3 regions of the Kitasatospora sp. NPDC088346 genome follow, and region 3 is predicted to be linked to each of the others. Evidence: riboswitches for the same ligand, from Rfam matches in the RefSeq annotation. Region 3 holds a riboswitch; each other region holds the start of a gene.
The links. A riboswitch is a leader RNA that binds a small molecule or an ion and turns the genes downstream of it on or off. The one in region 3 is predicted to bind cyclic di-AMP.
Positions count from the first base shown of each region.

Region 1: it holds a riboswitch for cyclic di-AMP, as region 3 does, so the genes downstream of both, ACIOFR_RS07840 (transglycosylase family protein) here and ACIOFR_RS00220 (peptidoglycan DD-metalloendopeptidase family protein) in region 3, are expected to answer to the same signal.
Region 2: it holds a riboswitch for cyclic di-AMP, as region 3 does, so the genes downstream of both, ACIOFR_RS23885 (transglycosylase family protein) here and ACIOFR_RS00220 (peptidoglycan DD-metalloendopeptidase family protein) in region 3, are expected to answer to the same signal.

Region 1 covers NZ_JBIURH010000004.1:5,576-11,147, forward strand. Annotated here, with positions in the region: gene ACIOFR_RS07820 (exopolyphosphatase) at 1-21, opposite strand, end outside; gene ACIOFR_RS07825 (DUF501 domain-containing protein) at 18-653, opposite strand; gene ACIOFR_RS07830 (septum formation initiator family protein) at 653-1,144, opposite strand; gene eno (phosphopyruvate hydratase) at 1,248-2,534, opposite strand; gene ACIOFR_RS07840 (transglycosylase family protein) at 2,723-3,433, opposite strand; cyclic di-AMP (ydaO/yuaA leader) riboswitch at 3,437-3,617, opposite strand; gene ACIOFR_RS07845 (cytochrome P450) at 3,965-5,227, opposite strand; gene ACIOFR_RS07850 (SDR family NAD(P)-dependent oxidoreductase) at 5,384-5,572, shown strand, end outside.
Region 2 covers NZ_JBIURH010000019.1:119,304-124,875, reverse strand. Annotated here, with positions in the region: gene ACIOFR_RS23890 (hypothetical protein) at 1-1,533, opposite strand, end outside; cyclic di-AMP (ydaO/yuaA leader) riboswitch at 1,804-1,965, shown strand; gene ACIOFR_RS23885 (transglycosylase family protein) at 1,971-3,164, shown strand; gene ACIOFR_RS23880 (hypothetical protein) at 3,260-3,460, shown strand; gene ACIOFR_RS23875 (LacI family DNA-binding transcriptional regulator) at 3,554-4,579, opposite strand; gene ACIOFR_RS23870 (glycoside hydrolase family 13 protein) at 4,605-5,572, opposite strand, start outside.
Region 3 covers NZ_JBIURH010000001.1:51,204-56,775, reverse strand. Annotated here, with positions in the region: gene ACIOFR_RS00235 (YDG/SRA domain-containing protein) at 1-695, shown strand, start outside; gene ACIOFR_RS00230 (HNH endonuclease) at 722-1,375, opposite strand; gene ACIOFR_RS00225 (hypothetical protein) at 1,456-1,704, opposite strand; gene ACIOFR_RS00220 (peptidoglycan DD-metalloendopeptidase family protein) at 1,879-2,838, opposite strand; cyclic di-AMP (ydaO/yuaA leader) riboswitch at 2,844-3,004, opposite strand; gene ACIOFR_RS00215 (DUF6348 family protein) at 3,550-4,347, shown strand; gene ACIOFR_RS00210 (hypothetical protein) at 4,447-4,641, opposite strand; gene ACIOFR_RS00205 (PP2C family protein-serine/threonine phosphatase) at 5,182-5,572, opposite strand, start outside.

The sequences.
Region 1 (5,572 bases), on a different contig from region 3:
GGCGACCCTGGTGACGGTCACTGGCCCTCTTCCTCCGCCCTGGCACGCTTGGCGGCGCGCTCGGCGGCCTTCTGCTCCTTGGCCGCGATCACGGCGGCGTGGTCGTCCGCGGCGGCGTGCTGCTCGGCGACGGTGGCGGCGCTCTCCGCCACCTCGGCCGGGGAGACGCACGGGCCCTTGGCCCACCAGTCCTCCAGCATGCCGATCGCCTCGTCGCCGAGCGGGTTGACCCCGGGACCGGCCGCCAGCGAGTGGCCGACCAGCACGTGCAGGCACTTCACCCGGTCCGGCATGCCACCGGCGCTGGGGAAGTTCTCCAGCACCTCGATCGCGTCCCGCCGGGCGATGTAGTCCTCGTGGGCCGCCCGGTAGGCGGCGGCCAGCTCCGGGTCCTCGGCCAGCCGGGCCGTCTGGTCCTTCATCACGCCGTCCGCCTCCAGGGTGCCGATCAGCGAGGCGGCCTTGGGGCAGGTCAGGTAGTAGAGGGTGGGGAACGGGGTGCCGTCGGGCAGCCGCGGGGCGGTCTCGACGACGTCCGGGTTGCCGCAGGGGCAGCGGTGGGCGACGCCGCGCAGGCCGCGCGGGACGCGTCCGAGCTGGGCGGCGATGGCGGCGACGTCGGAGTCGGCGACGGGAGTGTGCTCAGTGGTCATCAGCGGTCTGTCTTCGATGAGGGGCGGGGGTTCGGGTGGCCTTCGCCGCTGGGGGCGGATCCGGTCGGGGGTGCGACGGTGTCGGCCCGGTCGACCGACTCCCAGAATCCGGCGTACCACGGCTTGAGGGGTTTCGCCTGGGCTGCGGGGGCCGCACCGGCCGACGAGGACTTCACGGTCGCGGAGGGGGACGGGTCCACCGACACGAACGGCGTCTCGCCCGGCTGCGCGTAGTGCAGCCGCTCCCGCGCCTGCGCCTTCACGTACTCCGGGTCCTGCCAGCGGGCCCGGTCCCGGGTGAGCTGCTCGACCTGCTGCCGGACCTGCTCGGCCCGCGCCCGCTGCTCGGCGACCTCGGAGCGCTGGGCGATGAACTGCCGGGCGGGGTAGGCGAGTATCGCCACCAGCGAGCACAGGACGAGCACCAGGACGGTGGCCCGGCTGGTGAACCGCGGCCGCGTCGCGAGCCCCGGAATCCTCCACCTGGCCATCTCCTGCCCCTCCCCGTGGTGAGCGGGCCCTGCACGCCGGGGCCCCGGCACCCACCCTACGGGGTGGGGACCGGGGCCCAGGTGCAACGGCCGTGTGTCAGGCTCAGCCTTCGGACTTGAAGCGCGGGAACGCGCCGCGGCCCGCGTACTCGGCGGCGTCGTCGAGGATCTCCTCGATGCGCAGCAGCTGGTTGTACTTGGCGACGCGCTCGGAGCGGGCCGGGGCGCCGGTCTTGATCTGGCCGCAGTTGGTGGCGACGGCGAGGTCGGCGATGGTGACGTCCTCGGTCTCGCCGGAGCGGTGCGACATCATGCAGCGGTAGCCGTTGCGCTGGGCCAGCTCGACGGCGTCCAGGGTCTCGGTCAGCGAGCCGATCTGGTTGACCTTCACCAGCAGCGCGTTGGCGGTGCCGGACTCGATGCCGCGGCGCAGGCGCTCCGGGTTGGTGACGAACAGGTCGTCGCCGACCAGCTGCACCTTGTCGCCGAGCTTGTCGGTCATGGCCTTCCAGCCGTCCCAGTCCGACTCGTCCAGCGGGTCCTCGATGGAGACCAGCGGGTACGCGGCGACCAGCTCGGCGTAGTAGTCGATGAGCTCGGCGGAGGAGATCGCCTTGCCCTCGAACTGGTACGAGCCGTCCTGGTGGAACTCGGAGGCGGCGACGTCCAGGGCGAGCGCGATGTCCTTGCCCGGGGTGTAGCCGGCCTTCTTGATGGCCTCGGTGATGAGGTCGAGCGCCTCGCGGTTGGAGTCCAGGTTCGGCGCGAAGCCGCCCTCGTCGCCGAGGCCGGTGGACAGGCCGCGCTCCTTCAGCACGCCCTTGAGCGTGTGGTAGACCTCGACGCCCCAGCGGACGGCCTCGGAGAAGGACTCCGCGCCGATCGGGGCGATCATGAACTCCTGGATGTCCACGTTGGAGTCCGCGTGCGAGCCGCCGTTGAGGATGTTCATCATCGGGACCGGCAGGACGTGCGCGTTCGGGCCGCCCAGGTAGCGGAACAGCGGCAGGTCGGAGGCCTCCGAGGCGGCGTGCGCGACGGCGAGGGAGACACCGAGGATCGCGTTGGCGCCGAGCGAGGACTTGTCCGGGGTGGCGTCCAGGTCGAGCATGGCCTGGTCGATCAGGCGCTGCTCGGTGGCGTCGTAGCCGACCAGCTCCGGGCCGATCTGCTCGATGACGGCGAGAACGGCCTTCTCGACGCCCTTGCCGAAGTAGCGGTTCTTGTCGCCGTCGCGCAGTTCGAGCGCCTCGAAGGCGCCGGTGGAGGCACCGGACGGGACGGCGGCACGCCCCGTGCTGCCGTCGTCGAGCCCGACCTCGACCTCGACCGTGGGGTTGCCGCGCGAGTCGAGAATCTCACGGGCTACGACGACATCAATGGACGGCACGAGGCATCTCCTTGCGGAAGCGGGATGTGTTGTCGTTACGACCAGAGCCTAACCGCACGCGGCGCCGGGGCCGCGCAGACCGTGGCCCCGTCTCACCGTGTGACCCGGCTACCGGCCGGTAGTTCACCTGAATGCCCACAAAACAGGCCGCCCCGCCCCGAACGGGACGGCCTGCCGTCCGGTGCCGGTCAGCCGAGCCGGAGCACCTGACCGGGCTCGATCAGGTCCGGGTCGGCGCCGATCACGGCCTGGTTGGCCTGGTAGAGCCGCTGCCAGCCGCCGGCCAGGCGCCGGGCGTCGGCGATGGCGGACAGGGTGTCACCCGGGTGCACGGTGTAGGTGTCGCCGGACTCCTCGGCGGAGTCGTCCTGCTCGACGGCGGCGGCCTGCGGCACCGCCTCCCTGGGTGCGGCGGGCCGCGTGGCCTTCGGCGTGGAGGGTTTGCGGCCCGACTTGGCCGGCGTCGAGCCGCGGGCGGAGTCCCCGTCCGCGTCGTCGGTGTCCACCTGTGCGGCCGCGCCGCCCTTGGTGAGCCCCGCCCTGACCGAGCAGACCGGCCAGGCGCCGGGCCCCTGCGAGGCCAGCACCCGCTCGGCGACGGCGATCTGCTGGCCCTTGGAGGCCTGGTTGGCCTGCGCGGCGTACTGCGTGCCGCCGAACGACTTCCAGGTGCTGGGCGTGAACTGCAGCCCGCCGTAGAAACCGTTGCCGGTGTTGATCCCCCAGTTCCCCCCGCTCTCGCACTGCGCGACCCGGTCCCAGGTCGACACGGGTGCGGCGTGCGCGCCGCCGGCGGTGAGCAGCGGCAGGGCCAGGCCCACTCCGGCCACGCCCGCGGCGGCGATGACCTTCTCGGCCTGGGTCCTGCGACGGTGACGGCCCGTTCCGGTGAACAGCATGAGGATTCCTCTCCGCACGCCTGCGAGGTGAGCTGTCGGGTTCGGACCGGGAGGTTGGCCCGTCCGCCTCGGCGGCAGCAGGAGGGGGTTCCTGCTGCCGCACCGGCGGCTTCACCCCTAGCCGTTGGGGACGGCAACAAACCTGGGTCCCCCGCCCCTGTCCAGGGTCTGGTTCGGTTTTCCCGGGCGCGGCGGACAGGATTCGGCGTTCCGCGTTCGGGGCCCACGGCTGCGGGCTCCACGGAGATTAGACAGATCTGTCGGTCAATCACAAGCTCATATCGCCAACATCACGCATAAATTACGCACCGTCATGGATCGTCGACCAACCATCCCGGTATGTCCGGGTTGATAGGCATTCAGTCGACCCCCGAAAGGCCCTCGGGACACGCCGCGCCGCGTGTCCCGCTCGCCCGTCCGAGCTGTTTCCGGACAGCCGAAACACCTTCCCGGAGACTTCCGGGCTGGAAACAGCCGATTTCCGGCCGATCGGAACGACAGGCCGTCAGCATGCTTCCGAATGGGGGAATGTCATGCCCGGATCGACGGCCCGGCGGGGTCGAATACGACCGGAAGTTCACGCAGGCCCCGCATGATCAGACCGCCGCGCCAGCGCAGCGCGTCCGGCTCCGCGTCGAGCCGGAGGTCGGGCAGACGGGTCAGCAGGGTGCCGATGGCGAGCCGGCCTTCCAGCCGGGCCAGCGGGGCGCCGATGCAGTAGTGGATGCCGTGGCCGAAGCCCAGGTGCGGGTTGTCCCGGCGGGCGAGGTCGAGGGTGTTCTCCGCCGCGAAGCGTGCCGGGTCGCGGTCGGCCGCGGCGAGCACCACCAGGACCGGGTCGCCGACCGGGATGTCCACCCCGCCGATGCTGAGCGGGCTGGTGGCGAACCGCCAGGTCGCCAGCTCGACCGGTCCGTCGTAGCGGAGCAGCTCCTCCACCGCGGTGTCCATCAGCGCGCTCTCGCCGCGCCGGACGGACTCCTGCAGCAGGGCCCGCTGCTCCGGGTGCCCGAGCAGGGCGTACAGGCCGTTGCCGATCAGGTTGACGGTGGTCTCGAAGCCGGCGAAGAGCAGGATGAAGGCCATCGCCGCGGCCTCGTTCTCGGTCAGGTGCTCGCCGTGGTCGCTCGCCCGGATCAGGCCGGAGATCAGGTCGTCGCCCAGGTCGGCCCGCTTGCGGTGGATCAGGTCCAGCAGGTACGAGCGCATCTTCTTGACCGCCCGGGCGACGCCGCCGCGCGGGCCCCGGCCGTGCCGGATCATCATCCCGGCCCAGTCCCGGAAGTCGTCCTGGTCCTCGGCCGGGACGCCGAGCAGGTCGCAGATGGCGTAGATGGGGAGGGGGAAGGCGAACTCGTGGATCAGGTCGGCCGAGCCGCGGGCCGCGAACCCGTCGATCAGCCGGTCGGTCAGCTGCTGGACCCGGGGCTCGAACTCGGCGACCCGGCGCGGGGTGAAGGCCTTGGACACCAGACGGCGCAGCCGGGTGTGGTCCGGCGGGTCGATGTTCAGCAGGTGGGTCATCAGGTCCGCCTGCCGCTCGCCCGGGATGCCGACCCGGCCGCTGCGGTGGCCCTGCCCGCTGTGGTGCGCGGGGTTCTTGGAGAGCCTGCTGTCGGCGAGCGCCTGCCGGGCGTCCGCGTACCGGGTCACCAGCCAGGCGTCCACCCCGCTGGGCAGCGTGGTGCGGTGCACGGGGGCGTGCTCGCGCAGCCAGGCGTACGCGGGGTAGGGATCGGCGGCGAACTCCCACGTGAAGAGCTCGGGCTGGATGGACTCGACGGATTCCGGCATGTCATGACCGTAACCTTTGCCTGTGCGGGCGTGAGTCTGGTCACCTGAGGGGGAATCCCTGTTGCGGAGGGTCGCTGCGTGCCTACGATCCTCCGAATACGTGTACGGGCCGCTGTGCGGTGCGGTCCACGCGGTTCGCTCAAGGAGGAGCAGGCCATGCGGGTAAGCGGGGCAGTGGTGGTCATCGCGGTGCTCGGCGGCGGGTCGGGGTCCGACCTCGCGCGCCGTTTCGCCGCCGCGGGCGCGGCCGGTCTGCTGATCGCGGATCTCCACCCCGGGGTGGCCGAGGACCTGGCCACCGAGCTGGACCGGCCCGGCTGCCCGGTGGTCGGGGTGAGCGCGGAC
Region 2 (5,572 bases), on a different contig from region 3:
GAAGGTCCACACCCCCTCGCTGGTCTCCGGCCACTCGTACCCCGAGGCGCCGGTGGCCCCCTGCACGCCGACGGCCACGCAGTCGGTGGCCCGGCTGCCGGTGCCCGCGCCGAGGCTGAAGCCGGTCAGCCGGTAGCCGCGAGGGTTGGGTTCGAAGACCGTCCGGGAGGCGACGCAGGACTCGTAGCCGATGTCGTCGGACGGCCCCTGCGGGGTCCGGGTGTCCTGCGGCCCGTCCCACCAGTAGGCGTCCTCCCAGGTGTTGTGGCTGATGCAGCTGCGGAAGGTGACGCCGTGGCTCATGTGCGGGACGAAGGCGTGGTTGCCGGCGTCCCGGACGACGACCCCCTCCACCACGGTGCCCCGGCTGGCGTCGGCGAGCATGTGGAAGTGCAGCCCGTACCGGCCCAGCACCGGCTCGGTGACGGCCTTTCCGTTCCACTTCTCCTTGCCCTCGGCCCGCGGGCCCAGCCAGCGCAGCGCAGCGTGCCGGACGTCGGCGCGGCGGGAGCCGGTGAGGTGGATGTGGGCCCGGCCCTGCTCGGTGCCCTCGACCCGGACGTTGCGGGTCAGGTTGAGCACCTCGGCGCCGACGGTGACGCCGCCGCCGACCGCGACCCGGGGGTGGGCGTACTTCAACGGGCCGTCAAGGACGACCGTGCTGCCGTTGACCTGACGGACCGTGCGCAGGTCGTACTGGTTGGTGAAGTCCTCGCCGTCGGGGGCGCCGGTCGGGGTGACGGCCAGTTCGTCGCCGGCCTTCCAGCCGGTCGGGGCGGCGGCGAGGGTGATGCTGGTGTCGCCCGCTCTGAGCGCTCCGGCGGCCCGCACCCAGGCCGTCCGGGCGGCGCCGTCCAGGCGCAGGTAGCCGGCGCCGGTGACCCACAGGCCGGTGTCGGAGTCGACGACGGTCATGCCGCCGCCCTTGAACCGGCGCTCGTCCACGGCGGGGAAACGCACCGTGTGCACGGCGGTGTCGGAGGGGGCGAGCACCAGGCTGCCGCGGACCTCGATGTTGCCGGCCGAGCCGAGCGTGAGGTCGGTGTCCTTGGCGAAGACCAGCGAGCCGGTCGGCTCGATCAGCAGGGAGCCCACCGTCGCGTCCGCGTCGAGCAGCACCTGGTCGGTGATCCGCACCGCGGACTTCGGACCGGGGACGGCGCCGCCCCAGCCGGCCGGGTCGGACCAGCGGCGGCCGCCATCGGTCACCGGCGGCGGCGGGGCGGGCGGCGCGGAGGTGGCACCGGACGTGGCGCCGGAGGTGGGCGTGGCGCTGTGCTGGTGGGGGCTCGGGGTCGCTCCGGCCTCCGTCCGGCCCGGGCGCGGGCGGCGGAAGCCGACCGGCGTCTGACGGACCAGCTCCTCGCCGGTGACGGCCGCGACGATTCCGACGGCCCCCCAGATCAGCAGCCTGCGCCGGGCGATACGCCCCTTATGGTCCGGTTCGGACCGATGTGACCTGGGCCGGGCCGGCCGGGGCTTCGCGTCGTCGGCGCCGTTCACGGGCTCCGGCGGTCTGTGCTCGAACTCCATGATCGCTCAGCCTCACCCAGGCCTCGATAACGACTCTGCCGACTGAAGCATAGGCAAGTCCCCATCCGCTAAAGGCTTTTGCGCGAAAGCGAGCGATAATGAACGGTCCGATCGAGGTTTATCGATCATGAAAAGGCGATGCGAACAGTGTGATGGCGGTCACACACATTTGCGGTTTCAACTTACGTCTGCCTAATGTCCTCCCACGTTCGTGGTCGCACGGACCCAGCCACCCGGGACGCCGAGTCCTGCCGCCGGGTGCGCTGGCACTGCACAGAAGCACCGCGGGCAGGAGCGGGGGAACCAGGTAGGTCGCCCGGGAACGGTACGTCGGTACCGGTCCGGGGCTTGGGGTGAAGCCGTGCTCAGCACGGCCGGGCAACTCCAGCCCGAATCCGACAGCTCACCTCGCAGGCGTGGGAGAGGAACGCATCTTCATGCTGCCCATCAGCGCCTCCAAGCGCGCCCGCCGCATCATCGCCACCACCGGTGTCGTCGGCATCGGCCTCACCATCCCGTGCCTGACCGCCGGGTCCGCCTCCGCCGCCTCGGTCGCCACCTGGGACAAGGTCGCCCAGTGCGAGTCCTCCGGCAACTGGAGCATCAACACCGGCAACGGCTTCTACGGCGGCCTCCAGTTCACCTCCAGCACCTGGGCCGCCTTCGGTGGCACCGCGTACGCCCCGCAGGCCAACCAGGCGACCAAGGACCAGCAGATCGCCGTCGCCGAGAAGGTGCTGGCCTCCCAGGGCCCCGGCGCGTGGCCGGTCTGCTCCGTCCAGGCCGGTCTGACCAAGGGCGGCGAGGCCCCGCAGATCAACACCGGCGCCGCGGCCACCACCACCCAGGCCGCCCCGAAGCCGGCCGCCGCCCCCAAGGCCGCCCAGCCCGCCGCCCCCGAGGCCGCCGCGCCGAAGGCCGCGACCACCGCGCCCGCCGGGAGCACCCACCAGTGGTCCGGCAAGAAGTGGGACGGCTCCCGGGAGCACGGCAGCCACGACTACACCGTGGTGGCCGGCGACTGGCTGTCCCACATCGCCGAGAAGAACCACGTCCAGGGCGGCTGGGAGAAGCTCTACGAGCTGAACAAGGCCACCCTGACGGCCGGTCCGCACGTCATCTACCCGGGTCAGCACCTCGACCTCGGTGACGGCACCCGAGCCGCCGCCCCGGCCGCCGCCGAGCAGCCGGCCGCCCCGGCCGCCCCGGCCGCCAAGGCCGCCCCGGCCGCGAGCACCGCCGCCAAGCCCGCCGCCGCCACCCAGGCGACCGGCTCCAAGGCCGCGGCGATCAACTTCGCGCTCTCCAAGGTCGGCCAGGCCTACGTCTACGGCGGCAGCAGCGACGGCGGCTGGGACTGCTCCGGCCTCACCCAGGCCGCCTACCGTCAGGCCGGCGTCTCGCTGCCCCGCGTCGCCGCGGACCAGGCGGACACCGCCACCCGCGTCTCGCTGGACAGCCTCCAGCCGGGCGACCTGCTGTTCTGGTCCAACAACGGCAGCAACTCGGGCGTCTACCACGTCGCGCTGTACGTCGGCAACGGCACCTACGTCGAGGCCGCCAACCCGAGCGCCGGCGTGCGCACCGAGACCATCGCCGACTGGGCCCCGGACTTCGCCGGCCGGATCTGACACCTGATCCGCGGCCCCGTCCCCCGGCGGGCCTGGCCCGACCCGGGGGACGGGGCCTATGCTGCGGCGAGCCCACCGATCCGGGAGAGCACGCCATGGCGAAGGTCACCATCACCCTCGACGCCGATCTGGCCATCGAGGTGATGCTGCAGTCCGGCACCAGGAATCCGCAGGACGCGGTCGAGTTGGTCGTTCGGGACTACCTCGACCGCACCCGGCGCACCGAGGCGCGGACCGGCGACGCGGCCGACGGGCAGCGACTGAACCAGCCACGGCCGGTCGTCGAGGAGGGCTGAGCTCCCTCCGCCCACGAGAACGTGCGCAACAGCCCCGGAGAGGGTCTCTCCGGGGCTGTTCGCACGCTCGGGCACCACGGGCCCCGGCCGGGCCTACCGGCCGTTGGACACCGCTCCGGTGGAGCCGCGCATGACCAGCTCGGGTTGGAACATGTACTCGGTGCGCTGGCCCAGGTTCCCGCCGACCTCCTCCAGCAGGGCGTCGACCGCGGCGGTGGCCATCGCCTCGACCGGCTGGCGGATGGTGGTCAGCGGCGGCTCGGTGAAGGCGATCAGCGGCGAGTCGTCGAAGCCGACCACCGAGACGTCGTGCGGCACCGACAGGCCGCGCCGGCGCACCGCCCGGATCGCCCCCAGGGCCATCATGTCGCTGCCGCAGACGATCGCGGTGCAGCCCTTGTCCAGCAGGGCGCCCGCTGCCGCGTCACCGCCCTCCACGCTGAACAGGGTGTGCTGGATCAGCTCCTGCGCCTGCTCGGCGGTGCGTCCCAGCAGCTCCTGGACGGCCGCGGTGAAGCCCTCGATCTTGCGCAGCACCGGGACGTAGCGGCGTGGGCCGATCGCCATCCCGATCCGCTCGTGCCCGAGCTCGACGAGGTGCTGGACGGCCATCCACATCGCGGTGCGGTCGTCCGGCGAGATGAACGGCGCGTCGATCTTCTCGCTGTAACCGTTGATCAGGACGTACGGGACCTGGCGGCCGGTCAGCCGGGCGTACCGGTCGTGGTCGGCGGCGGTGTCGGCGTGCAGGCCGGAGACGAAGACGATGCCCGCGACCCCCCGCTCGACCAGCATGTCGACCAGTTCGTCCTCGGTGGCGCCGCCCGGCGTCTGGGTGCAGAGCACCGGCGTGAAGCCGTGCCGGCTGAGGACCTGCTCGATCACCTGGGCGAGCGCGGGGAAGATCGGGTTGCTGAGCTCCGGGGTGATCAGTCCGATCAGACCGGCGCTGCGCTGGCGCAGACGGGTCGGCCGTTCGTAGCCGAGGACGTCGAGTGCGGCCAGCACCGTCTGCCGGGTGGTCGCCGAGACGCCCGCCTTGCCGTTGAGCACCCGGCTGACGGTCGCCTCGCTGACCCCCGCCTGTGCCGCAATGTCTGAGAGTCGCGCCGTAGTCACGATCCCAGAGCCTATTGCAACCACGTCAGACCGCCCACCAAATGGCACAGTCCGTCGGAAGGACGCCCTCGCCGTCCACCACCTCCACCTCCGCGGAGGCGAGCAGCAGCCGGCCGGGGGCGGGCATCCGGACCGGCTCGGCGGTGGTGTTGACGGTGCAGACGAAGGAGCCCTCGGCGCTGTCCCGGCGGAAGGCCAGCACGCCCTCGGGGGCCTCCAGCCAGCTGACCTCGGTGCCGGCGCCGAGCGCGGGGTGCTCCCGGCGGACGGCCAGCGCTGAGCGGTACAGCTCCAGGGTGGAGGTCGGGTCGCCGGTCTGGACCTCGACGCTCAGCTCGGCCCAGGAGGCCGGCTGCGGCAGCCAGCTCGGGCCGCCGGGGGTCGGGCCGAAGCCGTACGGCGCCTCGGTGCCGGACCACGGGATCGGGACGCGGCAGCCGTCGCGGAAGCCGTCCTGGCCGGCCTGCCGGAAGAAGGACGGGTCCTGGCGGACCTCGTCGGGCAGGTCGGTGACGTCCGGCAGACCGAGCTCCTCGCCCTGGTAGACGTAGGCCGACCCGGGCAGCGCGAGCATCAGCAGGGTGGCGGCGCGGGCGCGGCGCAGGCCGAGCGCGCGGTCGCCGGCGGTGCGGATCTGGGTGCCGCCGGGCGGGTTGGCGAAGCGGGTGGCGTGCCGGGTGACATCGTGGTTGGAGAGCACCCAGGTGGCGGGGGCGTCGACCGGGCGCATCGCGTCCAGCGAGACGTCGACCACCTCGCGCAGCGCGGCGGCGTCCCAGTGGGTGCCCAGGTACTGGAAGTTGAACGCCTGGTGCAGCTCGTCCGGGCGGACGTAGTTGGCGGTGCGCTGGACGGTCGGGGTCCACGCCTCGGCGACGCCGATCCGCTGGCCGGGGTACTCGTCGAGGATCTTGCGCCAGCTGCGGTAGATCTCGTGGACTCCGTCCTGGTCGAAGAACGGCATCACGTCGTTGCCGAGCAGCTTGAGCTGGT
Region 3 (5,572 bases):
ACAGCACCACCGGGCGACAGACCCGCGACCAGGTGCTCACCGATTCCGGCAACGCCGGCCTGGTCCGCAGCCAGCTGGAAGGGCTCCTCGTCCGGGTGATCCGCGGTGCGAGCGGGGACCCTGCCCACTCCCCCGCTACGGGCTTCCGCTACGACGGCTTGTTCCGGGTGGAATCGCACAGCATCAAGATGGGCGTGGACGGCTTCCGGATCTGCCAGTTCCGGATGGTCGCAGCCGAGGAGGCCGTGGCCGCCGAGGTCCCTGACGATGTCGAGGACGTGGTGCCGTTCCACGGTGACCTTCCCCATCAGCCGGTCCCCACCCGCACCTTCACGGTCCAGCGGTCCGTCCGCAGCAGCGCCGTCATCCAGCAGGTGAAGCAGTGGCACGGCGGGCAGTGCCAGCTCTGCGGACTCGCCCTGGCGGTCCCCGGGGGATCCAGCTACAGCGAGGGCGCCCACATCCAGGCCCTCGGCCGTCCGCACTCCGGGCCGGACATCATCGAGAACGTGCTCTGCCTCTGCCCCAACTGCCACGTGCTCTTCGACAACGGAGCCCGCTACCTGACCGATGCCTTGCAGGTCGTCGACGGGCTGACCCACCAGGAGATCGCTCCCCTACGGACACACCCGCGGCACCGGATCGACCTGCGCTACGTACGCCAGCACCGCGAGCGGTGGATCCCGGAGGGCTGACGCCAAAACCCGCAGAGCGCCAACCGTCAGCCGGCCGACGCCGAGCGGACTCGGGCCATCAGAGCCCGGAGCTCGTGCGGGGTCGGCCACGGCGCCTGCCGGTGCACCATGCGGTGGCAGTTGGCGCAGATCAGGGCCAAATCGACGAGCTTGGTCCGCCCCGCACCGGCCACGTGGAGCGGAATCACGTGGTGACACTCGATGTACCCCGCGCCGCGCTCCCCGTAGGCCAGTCCGAAGTCGAAGTCGCAGACCTCGCAGGCGAGGCGGCCGCCAGCCCGCAGCACCGATGTAATTTTCTTGGCCCGCAGTCCCGCGTTGCGCTCGCGGGCGAGGTGCTGGCGGAGGAGGAGTCGTCCCTCCGGCGCGTCGAAATCCTCCGGCACGTCCGGTGGGAGGAACTCGCGCAGCTCACCGCTCAGCAGGCCGGCACGGATGAGCTGCGCAGCCGCGGCCATCTCCAGCGGGCTCTCCAAGAATGCCTTGAGGACCGCCAGGTCTCGCGCACCGCCGTTCGTCGGCTTCCCGGTGTAGTCCGGGTGGTGAGTGGCCAGGTCCACCGTCTTGCGTGCCACGCCGTTGGGGTTGCGGAAGGTGTCGCTTCGCGAGCTCTGCTCGTGGATCGGCAGAAGTTGCAGCAGTCCGGAGAGCTCGATGACCCGCCTGTCCGTCGCCCCCATGGCCCGCCACCCGTTGTCGGCCGTGATGGCACACGCGAGAACGAGCTCGTCCCAGGCCCAGTCTGGGTTGCGGACGGACTTCACCGTGAACCCGGCTCGGGAGAGCCACGCCACTGCCTGCCGGACACCCCCGTGGAACTCATCCGGGAGCAAGGTCGCCCGTACTCAAACCGGTGCGCGACGCCGGCGATGGCCTTGGAGTCGTACTCCTTGGCCTCGTGGACGAGAAGGTAGTCGCGGGCCGGCAGGTAGCCGTAGGTGGCCAGGAACGCGTCCTGCCCGACGGCGTCGTGTTCGTCGATGGCCTGGAGGACGGATTCTCGAGTCAACGCTCCCTTACGCATGGCCACGAGCATAGAACTCGGCTCGCCCGCAGCCGATTTGGGCTCCAGATTCGCCGGGGTCCGTACCGTGCCGGCGTCTGGGTGCGGGTGTGCCGGAGGCCCGGCCGGGGACGGGTGTCCCGGGCCGGGCCTCCGGCGGGTACGGCGGGGTGGTCCGGATCAGACCTTGACGCCGTGGGCGGCCAGGTAGGCCACCGGGTCGATGTCGGAGCCGTAGGCCGGGCCGGTGCGGATCTCGAAGTGGAGGTGCGGGCCGGACACGTTGCCGGTGGCGCCCGAGAGGCCGATCTGCTGGCCGGCGGTCACGGTCTGGCCGACCTGGACGCCGATCGAGGACAGGTGGGCGTACTGGGAGTACTTGCCGTCGGCGTGCTTGATGACGATCTCGTTGCCGTAGGCGCCGCCGTTGCCGGCGGAGACCACGGTGCCGGCCGCAATGGCCTTGATCGAGGTGCCGGTGCCGACGACGAAGTCGACGCCGGTGTGGTAGCCGCTGGACCAGGCCGAGCCGGCCTGGTGGTACGGGGTGCCGATCGGGCCGCTGACCGGGGCGACGTAGCCCGAGGTGGCAGCGGGGGCCGAGGCGGCCGGGGCCGCGGGGGCCTCGGTCTTCGGGGCGGCCGGCTTGGGGGCGGCCGGCTTCGGGGCGGCGGGCTTGGCGGCCGGCTTGGCGGCCTCGGCCGCGGGGGCCGGGGTGACCGGGGCGCGGTGCTCGGAGCGGGAGGCCTTGGAGGTGTCGGCCTGCGGGGCGGCCTGGCCGCCGAGGGTCAGCTTCTGGCCCGGGTGGATCAGGTTCGGGTTGTCGCCGACGACCTGACGGTTGTCCTGGTACAGCTTCTGCCAGCCGCCGTCGACGTGGTGGGCGTCGGCGATCTTGGAGAGGCTGTCGCCGTGGACGACCTGGTAGCTGTGGTCGGCGGGGGCCTGCTCGGCGGCCGGGGCGGCCGGAGCGGCGGCCGGGGCCGGGGCGGAGACGGCGCCGTGGGCGTCGGCGGAGGTGCCGTGGGCCGAGGCGGCGGTCGCCGGGAGCGCGACGGCGGCGGTGACGACACCGGTGGCGACGGCGATGCGGGTCAGTCGGGACAGACGGGGACGACGGTGCTTGCCCTGAGCGGACATTGAGCGGTTCCTCTCCGACGCCTACGAGGTGAGCTGTCGGGTTCGGACGGGAGATCGCCCGGCCGTGAAAAAGACACGGCTTCACCCCAAGCCGGCCCGGAAGATTCCGGAACGGCACTTACCTGGGTCCCCCGCTCCTGCCGTGCACGGATGGTGTGCGTCGGCCCCGGGCAGCGGCAGGACTCGGCGTTCCACCCGGTGGCCCTGCCCGACGTTTGCCGGGCAGGTCACGAAGCAAAACCCATGAACCGTGTACGGAGCAAGTGACGGTGCGTAAGGAGCGAAACGGACATAAGATCACTTGGGCCGAAGGTCACGCTCCGCTGTGACCCATGGGCCGACCGCAGCCGGAACGCTCACTCCGGGCACGTGGGCACGCACGGCGAGTACCGGATTTCACCGCCCGCGACCGCCGGGTCACCCCCCGGTGGCCGCTGTGGAATCGAAGGTGACTCGCGTCACCCGCCCCGACGCCCACTGTCACGAGCATGAGCCACCCATGCAGCTGTCGAAGGCCTGCGCGGTCGCAGACCGCGGCACCCCCGCACGCCCCCCGGCCACGACCCGGGCGGCGCCGCCGAGGAGCATCCCGGCCCCCGGCCCCGGCGGAGCTGAGACGGCGCCAGGTGTGCGCTGGTTTCCCGCGACCGGGCGGCGGCCGATAGCCTCACACGCGTTCGATCCCCTCACCGTTGAGCAAGGAGCCGGCCCGTGCGCCCGCAGCACCGACTGGACGTCATACAGCGCAGCGTGATCCGCGAAATGACGCGCTTCGGGCAGGCGTTCACGGTCGACGGCGAGCTGCTGCGCGGGCCGGGCACCACGGCCGTGGCGGTACGGGAGCACCCCGGCGACGGCGGAACGGGCCACGTCGACCTCGGCTACGTGCTGCAGCTGGGCCGGGCCGACGGCCCGGTGGTGTGGGACTGCGCGGCCGGGCTCGGCCGCACCGAGGAGGAGCAGCTCGACAACGCCGTCCGGATGTGGGCCACCACCACGGCCACCGCCGTGGTCGAACTGCTGGACAGTCGGGGTGAGTTCGGCGACCGTTACCGGTCGGCCGAGTTGCCCGGCTGGCAGGCGGTGCAGGGCCCGGCCGCGGTGTTCGGCTTCGGATCACGCCGACTGGCGGACTGGCTGGAGGACCACCAGCCACTGCCGGCGCTGGCGGACGCGCTGCGCCAGGAGCTGACCGGACCGCAGGTGAACGGTGTGAAGCTGTTCCTCGGCGGCCGGGTGGGCGAGGACGTCGCCGAGGTCCGGGTGAACGGCGTCGTCTCCGACCGGGCCTCGGCCGCGCTGCGCACACTGGACTGGCCGCGCGGTGAACGGCTGTGCTGGGCACGGCTGTTCATCCTGCTGGTGGCCGAGTCGGCCGATCCGTCGGAACCCGTCGAGCGGCCCGCGGCGGCGGCACCGCACGGCGCCGGGGCCGTGCGCGGGGCGGTCACGGGCCGGCGCCCGAGGCTGCTCGACCGCTGGCGTCGCCCCGGGGCGCGGCGCGGCTGACCCGCCGGCGCAGCTCGTCCGTCCGGTCCTGCGCGAGGGCAGGACAGAGCACCGGACGGCGCAGCGGCCGACCGGTCCCCAGGACGGACCCTGGTGGGGTCAGCCCGCGACGGAGGAGATCGTCGAGGCGAGCTGGGTGAGGAAGTCCTGGATCGGCTTGGCAGCCGTCGACTGGCTCACCATGAAGCCGAACAGCGCCGCGATGATCGCGTGGCTGGTCTTCAGCTGCTTGTTACGGATGAAGATGACGACGATGATGCCGAACAACACCAGCGCGGAGACGGAGAAGGCCACCCGGATTCACTTCCTCATTTCGTGGCGGGGCGCGGGGTGGAACCGGACGGTCCCTGGCGGACGGGTCGTCCCGCCGCGACCGGAGCGCCACGAGGGCCTCCGCAGCCGCCCGACCATAGCCGCGTGACGCACGATTCGCCCCCAATCCCCCGAGTCTCGACCAGCCCACCCGGACTCAGTGTGGTCGCTCGTGCGGACTCCGTAAAGGTCTGGCCGGAAGCCTGCGCCCAAGATCCCGCCATGTGGGACGAGTTTCCGCCGTCCGCGACCCTAGCGGAGGACTTCTGACGGGCTGTCGGCAGGGGCCGGCCGAGCGCCCGCGAAGTACCGGCGGAAGCCGCCGCACCCGGCCGATCACCGCAGACCTGCGGGCCGACCGGGCACCGTCCGGCCGGGCGGTCGGGTGTCAGGAATGGCCGAAGATCACCACTCTCGATTGACAGCCCGGGGTCACCGCCGCGAGGCCGCGTGCCGGCCCGACCCCTGCTGCCCGCTCCCACCTGCTCACGGCCCACGGCTCACGGCTCACCTGCTGTCGGCTCACTGCCGCCAGATCAGCAGGACCGCCCGGTCGTCGTTGACGTCCTTGGCGACCGTCTCGATCAGCCGGCCCGCCGCACCGCGGCTGCCGGCGCCGAGCTGGGCGCCGGCCACCAGCCGGTCGGCCTCGCCCATCAGCCGGTCCATGCCCTCGGTCAGGTCGCGGCCGGGCACCTCGACCATGCCGTCGGTGCACAGCAGCAGGACGTCGCCGTGGCCGAGCCGTCCGCGGACGCCGTCGAACTTGGCGCCGTCGTAGACCCCGAGCAGCGGCCCCTCGGCCTCCTGGACCTCCCAGCGGCCGGCGCCGGCGAGCCGCTGCATTCCGGGCAGGTGGCCGGCCGAGAGCAGCTCGTACTCGCCGGTGTCGAGGTCGAGGACGAGGTGGACG